One region of the Phenylobacterium sp. GW821-FHT12F10 genome, then DNA from elsewhere that is predicted to be linked to it. Evidence: predicted binding sites of a transcription regulator. Region 1 holds the regulator's gene; the other holds the start of a gene.
What was found. The regulator HrcA, encoded in region 1, represses chaperone genes, less so after heat shock. The targets are predictions, from matches to a motif close to GTTAGCANTCNNNNNNNNNGANTGCTAAC.
Positions count from the first base shown of each region.

Region 1 (4,197 bases):
AGGTCGTGACCTACGACCTGGGTCCCGGCCTCCGCCGGGATGAGCGGTCAGATCAGGCCTTCGTATCCACCGCCCCGCCGGCGTCGTCGTCGCCGTGGGCGGCGTCCTGAGCGGCGTACGGATTGGTCGCGCCGGTCGGCTCGCCGCCGGGGGACGGACCCGTGGAGCCCTTTGCGGCCACCACCACCATGGCCGGGCGGATCAGCCGGCCCAGCAGCTCATAGCCCGGCTGCAGCACCTGGATCACGCCGCCGCCGGCCACCTCGGTGGAGGGCTGCTCCATCATCGCCTGGTGCTGGTGGGGGTCGAACTTGGTCCCCTTGTCAGGCTCGATCTTCTTGAGGCCATTGCTCTCGAAGGCGCTCTGCAGGGACTTGGCGGTCATCTCCACGCCCACCACGAAGTTCTTCACCACCGTGTCGGCGCTGTCGGCGGGCGCCGCGGTGAGCGCCCGGGCCAGGTTGTCGGCCGCGCCCAGCAGGTCCTTGCCGAACTTCTGGATGGCGTAGGCGCGCGCGTCATTGGCCTCGCGCTCGGCGCGGCGGCGGGTGTTCTCGGCCTCGGCGGCGTAGCGCAGCACCTGTTCCTTCAGGCCCTGGACCTCGGCCTTCAGGGCCTCGATCTGGTCCACCGCCGCATCGGCGAATTCGTTGAGCTCTTCAGCCGGCGTTTGATCGTCGGACATGTTCAATCCTTCACGCGTTCTCGAACCTGGGACAGCACGCGGGCGGTATAGTCCACCAGCGGGATGACCCGGGCATAGTTGAGCCGGGCCGGACCGATCACGCCGATCGCGCCCAGCACCTTCTGTCGGCCCGTCATATAGGGCGCGGCGATCACGGCGGAACCCGAAAGCGAAAACAGTCGCGTTTCGGCCCCGATGAAGATGCGCACGCCCTGGGCCGCGTTGACCCCGTCTAGCAGACCGATGAGCTGTTCCTTTTGCTCCAGATCATCGAACAGCATTCTAACGCGCTCGAGGTCCTCCAGGGTTTCCGGGTCGGCCAGGAGATTGCCGCGGCCCCGCACGATCAGGGCCCGCTCGGCCACCTCGCCCCCGCCCCAGGCGGCCAGGCCGTCCTCCACCAGGCGGGCGGCGGTCTCGTTGAGCTGGCGGCGCGCGGCCTCCAGCTCGGTGCGCATCTCGCGGCCGGCCTCCACCAGGGTCTTGCCCCGCAGGCGGGTGTTGAGGAAGTTGGACGCCTCCTGCAGGGCGCTGGGGGTGACGCCGGCGGCCAGCGACATCAGCCGGTTCTCCACCGCGCCGTCGTCGAAGACCATGACGGCCAGGGCCTGGTCGGCCGAGAGCGAGACGAACTCCACGTGCTTGACCCCGGCGTCGCGCACCGGGGTGACGACGACCCCGGCCCCGCCGGCCAGGCCCGACAGAATGGCGCTGGCCTCGTTGAGGGCGTCGTCGAAGGTCTGGCCGCGGCCGGTAAGCCGGGCCTCGATGGTCCGCCGCTCCTCCTCGCCGACATCGCCGACCTCCATCAGGCCGTCGACGAACAGCCGCAGGCCGGCATGGGTCGGCAGCCGCCCGGCGCTGACATGGGGCGCCCCCAGCAGGCCAAGCTGGGTCAGGTCCTGCATGGTGTTGCGGATCGAGGCTGGCGACAGGTGGACGCCGCCCTTGGACAGGGTGCGCGAGCCGACCGGGTCGCCGGTCTCCAGATAGCTTTCCACGACGCGGCGGAAGATGTCGCGGGCGCGCTCGTCCAGTTCGGCGAGCGACGGCCCGCCGGTCAACAGCGAGCTGGTCAAGGTTGGTGGCGTGGGCAGGTCAGAACCATGGACGGAACCTCTATGATCTAGGATAAGCCCGACCCACTGCGGCGCAAGACGTCGCGCTCTTATCCGAGCCCTTCCCATGCGCCCTTCCGACCGTACCCCCGAGCTTCTCCGCGCCGTGACCATCGAAACCGGGGTCAACCGCTACGCCGAGGGCTCCTGCCTGATCACCTTCGGCCACACCAAGGTGCTGATCACCGCCAGCGTGGAGGACCGGGTGCCGGGCTTCATGCGCGGCCGCGGCCAGGGCTGGGTCACCGCCGAGTACGGCATGCTGCCGCGCGCCACCCACACCCGCGGCCGCCGCGAGGCCGCCGAGGGCAAGCAGTCGGGCCGCACCCAGGAGATCCAGCGTCTGATCGGCCGCTCCATGCGCGCGGTGATCAACCCGACCCTGCTGGGCGAGCGCCAGATCTCGCTCGACTGCGACGTGCTGCAGGCCGACGGCGGCACCCGGACGGCGGCCATCACCGGCGCCTGGATCGCCCTGCGCCGGGCGGTGAACTACCTGATGGAGGAAGGGCTAGTGACCGCCGACCCGATCACCGACCAGGTCGCGGCCATCTCCTGCGGGATCTACAACGGGACCCCGGTCCTGGACCTGGAATACGAAGAGGACTCCAACGCCGAGGCCGACGCCAACTTCGTGCTCACCGGGTCCGGCGACATCGTCGAGATCCAGGCCACCGGCGAGAAGCGGGGCTTCAGCCAGGGCGAGTTCGAGGCCCTGTTCGCCCTGGCCCGCAAGGGCATCGGCGAGCTCTGCGAACTGCAGCTCGAGGCCGCGGCCCGCAAGTAGGACGCCGGAACGCAAAACAGGCGGCCCTGGGGGGGCCGCCTGTTTCGAACGCGACCGCCGCCCGAAGGCGGCGGGTTACTAACTTAGAGACCGTTCAGCAGCTGCCGGAAGGCCGAGGCGGGCAGGCGGGCCAGCTCTTCGGCGAAGGGCGCCATCAGGCGGTCGATCAGGTTCTCAAGGGCGCGAGCCATGGGGAGCTCCTTTGTGCAACGCAGCAATTGTTGCAGTGCATATAGGAGCCCAGCCCTTACCTGGCAATATCTAAGCGGTGCTCAGTCGTGTTTTTTGCACTTGCGCGCGCAAAAACATGCCGCACTGCGACATCACGCCACCGTTACCCGCCCTCGTCGTCGTCCGGCAGGTCGTCGGCGGGACCGGGTTCGTAGTGCAGCAGGTCCCCGGGCTGGCAATCCAGCTCGCGGCACAGGGCCGCCAGGGTGGAGAAGCGCACGGCGCGGGCCTTGCCGGTCTTCAGGATCGACAGGTTGGCGATGGTGACGCCGACCCGGTCGGCGAGTTCGGTGAGCGACATGCGGCGTTCCAGCAGCACGCGGTCGAGCAGGACACGAATGGGCATGATTAGATCGTCAGCTCCGCTTCGCGGCGCAGGCGCGCGCCTTCGCGGAACACCTCGGCCAGGACAAACACCACCAGGACCGAGAACCAGGCCGTCAGGCTGAGGCCCTGGCTGTCCTTGGTCTGGGCCAGGTCGAGCCACTGGCCGGCGAAGCGGACGCAGTAGCGCACCAGCTCCAGGCTGCCGAGCGCCAGGCCGATCACCCGCAGGCGCAGCACATTGTCGGGATGGAAGGGGTCGCCGGCGGTCAGGGTGGCGAAGATCTGACGCAGGCGGGCGACGATCACCTGCAGGCCGGCCATGTAGAGGGCCGCCGCCAGCAGGCCGCCGGCCAGGACCGGGCCGCGGCTGATCACCTTGGCGCCCTCGACGCTGAGGGACAGGCGGCCGATCAGGTCGGGATTGAAGCTCAGCAGCAGGGCCGCCAGCATCAGCAGGCCCACCACGCCGATCCCGATCCACAGGGCGACATAGACCACATCGAGGATGATCTTCAGGAAGCTCGAAACCGAGCCGGGCCCCAGGGCGCGCATCAACCTTATCTCCCCGCTCGGATGGCTCCGCCGCCAACGCGGCGGCTGGCGGCGGGACGCGTCAAACTTCAGCATGGGAGCTTAGCGGACCAGGGCCTCGGTCACCAAGGCCAGCACCGGCAGGGCGGCGAGAACCACCACGACCCGCATCAGGGCGCGGTCCATCCAGGTCATCACGGGCGAAAACATCTCTTCATCTCCATCTTGGCCGCCGGGGCGGTTGTTTGTGTGTGCGGGCGGCCGGTCGCCGTCCATGTCGTTAGTCAATACGGACGCATCGCTTTTCGATCAAGGAAATTATCGAAAAACGATATGAAACATTCGTAATGTTCCATCCGCGGCGACCGACATGTGCGCCAACCCCTTGCAATTGAACGGGTCACGCCGCGCGACTATGGTCCGCCGTCCCGACGAAACCGGAGATCTTCCCATGGCGCTCAAGCTCGAACCCGGCGCGCGGCTGGTGGTGGCGACCCACAACCCGGGCAAGCTCAAGG
Region 1 is NZ_JBXAPY010000004.1:61,361-65,557, reverse strand. Features, by position in the region: gene grpE (nucleotide exchange factor GrpE) at 53-685, opposite strand; gene hrcA (heat-inducible transcriptional repressor HrcA) at 688-1,764, opposite strand; gene rph (ribonuclease PH) at 1,871-2,590, shown strand; gene AC1RN5_RS19550 (helix-turn-helix domain-containing protein) at 2,925-3,167, opposite strand; gene AC1RN5_RS19545 (DUF2975 domain-containing protein) at 3,170-3,700, opposite strand; gene rdgB (RdgB/HAM1 family non-canonical purine NTP pyrophosphatase) at 4,131-4,197, shown strand, end outside.

Region 2 (4,197 bases), on a different contig from region 1:
AAAAAGGGCGGAGCCTCGCGGCCCCGCCCTCGATCTTAAGCGCTTGAGGGGCTCGGACTTAGAAGTCCATGCCGCCCATGCCGCCCATGCCGCCACCCATGTCGCCGCCGCCTTGGCCGCCCTTCTTCGGGGCCTCGACGATGGCGGCTTCGGTGGTGATCAGCAGGCCGGCGACCGAGGCCGCGTCCTGCAGGGCGGTGCGGACCACCTTGGCCGGGTCGATGACGCCGGCCGCGACCATGTCCACATATTCTTCGGTCTGGGCGTTGAAGCCGAAGGTCGGGGAGGTGTTCTCCATGACCTTGCCGACCACGATCGAGCCTTCGACGCCGGCGTTTTCGGCGATCTGACGGATCGGGGCCTGCAGGGCGCGGCGCACGATGGCGACGCCGGCTTCCTGGTCGTCGTTGTCACCCTTGAAGCCGTCCAGAGCCTTGGAGGCCTTCAGCAGGGCGACGCCGCCGCCGGGGACGATGCCTTCTTCCACGGCCGCGCGGGTCGCGTTGAGGGCGTCGTCGACGCGGTCCTTCTTTTCCTTCACTTCGACTTCCGTCGAGCCGCCGACGCGGATGACCGCGACGCCGCCGGCCAGCTTGGCCAGACGTTCCTGCAGCTTTTCCTTGTCGTAGTCGCTCGTGGTGTCTTCGATCTGGCGCTTGATCTGGCCGATGCGGCCTTCGATCGCGTCCTTGGCGCCGATGCCGTCGACGATGGTGGTGTCGTCCTTGGTGATCGAGACCTTCTTGGCCTTGCCGAGCATTTCGAGGCCGACGTTCTCGAGCTTGATGCCCAGGTCTTCGCTGATCAGCTCACCGCCGGTCAGGATGGCGATGTCTTCCAGCATGGCCTTGCGGCGATCGCCGAAGCCCGGCGCCTTGACGGCGGCGACGCGGAGACCGCCGCGCAGCTTGTTCACCACCAGGGTGGCCAGGGCTTCGCCCTCGACGTCCTCGGCGATGATCAGCAGGGGACGGCCCGACTGGACCACGGCTTCCAGGACCGGAAGCAGGGGCTGCAGCGAGGTCAGCTTCTTCTCGTAGAGCAGGATCAGAGGCTCTTCGAGTTCGACCTCCATCTTGTCGGCGTTGGTGATGAAGTAGGGCGACAGGTAGCCGCGGTCGAACTGCATGCCTTCGACGACGTCGAGTTCGGTCTCGGCGGTCTTGGCTTCTTCAACCGTGATGACGCCTTCGTTGCCGACCTTGGCCATCGCCTTGGCGATCATCTCGCCGACTTCGGTGTCGCCGTTGGCGGAGATGGTGCCGACCTGGGCGATCTCGGCGTTGGTGGTCACCTTCTTGGAGGAGGCCTTGATCTCGGCCAGGACCTTGGTGACGGCCTTGTCGACGCCGCGCTTCAGGTCCATCGGGTTCATGCCGGCGGCGACCGACTTCAGGCCCTCGACGACGATGGCCTGGGCCAGCACGGTGGCGGTGGTGGTGCCGTCGCCGGCCTTGTCGTTGGTCTTGGAGGCGACTTCGCGGATCAGCTGGGCGCCGAGGTTCTCGAAGCGGTCAGCCAGTTCGATTTCCTTGGCGACCGAGACGCCGTCCTTGGTGGAGCGCGGGGCGCCGAAGGACTTCTCGATGACCACGTTGCGGCCCTTGGGACCCAGGGTCACCTTCACGGCGTTGGCCAGGATGTTGACGCCGCGCAGCATGCGGTCGCGCGCGTCGGAAGCGAAATAGACGTCTTTAGCGGCCATGTTCGTTCAGCTCTTTCAGTGTGTTGTGGGAGGGAGGAGAGCGGAGGAGGTGGTTATTCGACCACGCCCAGAACGTCGCTTTCCTTCATGATCAGGAGGTCCTGACCGTCGATCTTCACTTCGGTGCCCGACCACTTGCCGAACAGGATCTTGTCGCCCGGCTTCACGTCCAGGGGCTGGATCTTGCCGTTGTCGTCACGGGCGCCGGGGCCGACGGCGACGACTTCGCCTTCCTGCGGCTTTTCCTTGGCGGTGTCGGGGATGATGATCCCGCCCTTGGTCTTCTCTTCTTCTTCGACGCGCTTGATCAGCACGCGGTCTCCCAGGGGACGAAACGCCATGTCTTTTTCTCTCCGTTCGGGACGGTTGAATGGATTGCGTCGCAACGAGGGGCCGAGCGTTAGCAGCCGCAGCCCCTGAGTGCTAACGACGGGCGGGACGTAGGGTCGCGGGGCCCCGGAGTCAAGCTTGGCCGGGCCGGAAACAGCCCTTGCGGCGAATCCGCTTGGCCCGCGCGGCGGCGTCCCGCTAAGGGTCTTGGCGAGGGAAGAAACCTAAAGTCCCAGGAGATCATCCATGCGCCTCGCGCTCGCCGCCCTGTCGGCCCTGTCCATCGCGGCCGTGGCCCTGCCCGCCGCAGCCGAAACCTGGAAGCCCTACAGCGCCGTGAGCGAAAAGGGTCTCCAGTGGTCCTATGACACCGACTATTCCTACCGCGACACCGCCAGCGGCATGGTCGTGATCCAGCAAGCCATCGGCAAGGTGGGCGCCAGCCCCCGCGTCGGGCCCTCGGCCCCGGGCGCCGCCGACGGGGTCGGCAGCGTGGTGGCCATCGACTGCAAGGCCAAGGCCCTGATGATCATCGGCTCCTATTCGCCGTCCAAGCCCCTGGCGATCGCCGACACCTGGCGCACCGGCAAACCCGCCAAGGCCGCGAGCGCCGACGACAAGGCCCTGGTGACCGCCGCCTGCGCCGGCGCCGACCAGCTGCCCGCCAAATAGTCCCTTCGGCGGCCCCGCGCGCGGCGCGGGGCTTGCCAAGGCCCCTCCAGGGCCTAGCGTTCTCCGGCGCAACGGGAGACGCAGTCATGCTGGATCATGTGAGCCTGAGGGTGGTCGACCACGCCCGGTCCCAGGCCTTCTACGACGCGGCCCTCAAGCCGCTGGGCCTGACCCGGGTGTTCACCATGGACGTGGGCTCGGGCTATGGCGACAGCCGGCCCTTCTTCTGGATCGGCCTGGGGGAGACCTCGGGCTATTGCCACGTGGCCTTCAGCGCCCCCGACACCGCCACGGTGGACGCCTTCTACGCCGCGGCCATCGCCGCGGGGGCCCGCGACAACGGCCCGCCGGGCCTGCGCCCCCACTACCATCCCAGCTATTACGGCGCCTTCGTCCTCGATCCCGACGGCCACAACATCGAGGCCGTCTGCCACGGGGCCAACCCGGCCATGCCCAGCTGAGCCTCCCGCCACGGTCCGGGAAAGCACGAGCGTATTAAAACGCTTGTTTGATTTGCGGCCCGCGATGGGCCAAAGCTATCGGTCTAGGCTTCAGCGCGGCGAACAGGCCGCGCGACATCCATGGGTCTCGCGCAACGGGGCCGCCAACCAGAACACCGTGGGAGTGACAAAGATGAGCGAGACCAAGGACAAGGCCCAATCCAGCTTCAAGCTGAACCCGATGGACGACCTCAACGACCTGCGGATGTCGGCCAAGGCCCTGCCGCTGCTGGAGCACGTGAAGCGCTTCATCGCCGAGACCGTCCAGCCGATGAGCGTGGAGTTCCACCGCCTCGGCGAGGGCAAGGCCGACATCTGGAGCTACGCGCCCGGCCAGCTGGAATGCCTGGAAAAGGCCAAGGACAAGGCCAAGGCCGAGGGCCTGTGGAACTTCTTCCTGCCCAACGCCGAGACCGGCGAGGGCCTGTCCAACCTCGACTACGCCTATATCGCCGTCGAGCTGGGCAAGAACCCCATGGCGTCCGAGACCATGAACTGCGCCGCGCCGGACACCGGCAACATGGAGGTCCTGGAACGCGTCGGCACCCCTGAGCAGAAGAAGAAGTGGCTGGAGCCCCTGCTGCGCGGCGAGATCCGCTCGGCCTTCGCCATGACCGAGGTGAACGCCGCCTCGTCGGACGCCAAGAACGTCAACACCCGCGCCACCCTGGTGGGCGACGAGTACGTCATCAACGGCGAGAAGCACTACATCTCCGGCGCCGGCGACCCGCGCTGCAAGATCATGATCACCATGGTCCAGACCAGCCCCGACGGCCCGCCCAACCTGCGCCAGTCGCAGATCCTGGTCCCCACCGACGCGCCCGGCGTGAAGATCGTCGGCCCCATGAACGTGTTCGGCGATCCCGACGCGCCGCACGGCCATATGCACATCATCTTCGACAACGTCCGCGTGCCGGCGTCGAACATGCTGCTGGGCGAGGGCCGCGGCTTCGAGATCAGCCAGCTGCGCCTCGGCCCCGGCCGCATCCA
Region 2 is NZ_JBXAPY010000003.1:423,287-427,483, forward strand. Features, by position in the region: gene groL (chaperonin GroEL) at 59-1,705, opposite strand; gene groES (co-chaperone GroES) at 1,759-2,046, opposite strand; gene AC1RN5_RS18185 (hypothetical protein) at 2,282-2,707, shown strand; gene AC1RN5_RS18190 (VOC family protein) at 2,794-3,168, shown strand; gene AC1RN5_RS18195 (acyl-CoA dehydrogenase family protein) at 3,341-4,197, shown strand, end outside.
Region 2: groES (co-chaperone GroES) is a predicted target of HrcA. The motif match lies at 2,105-2,133, and genes of this name have one in related genera.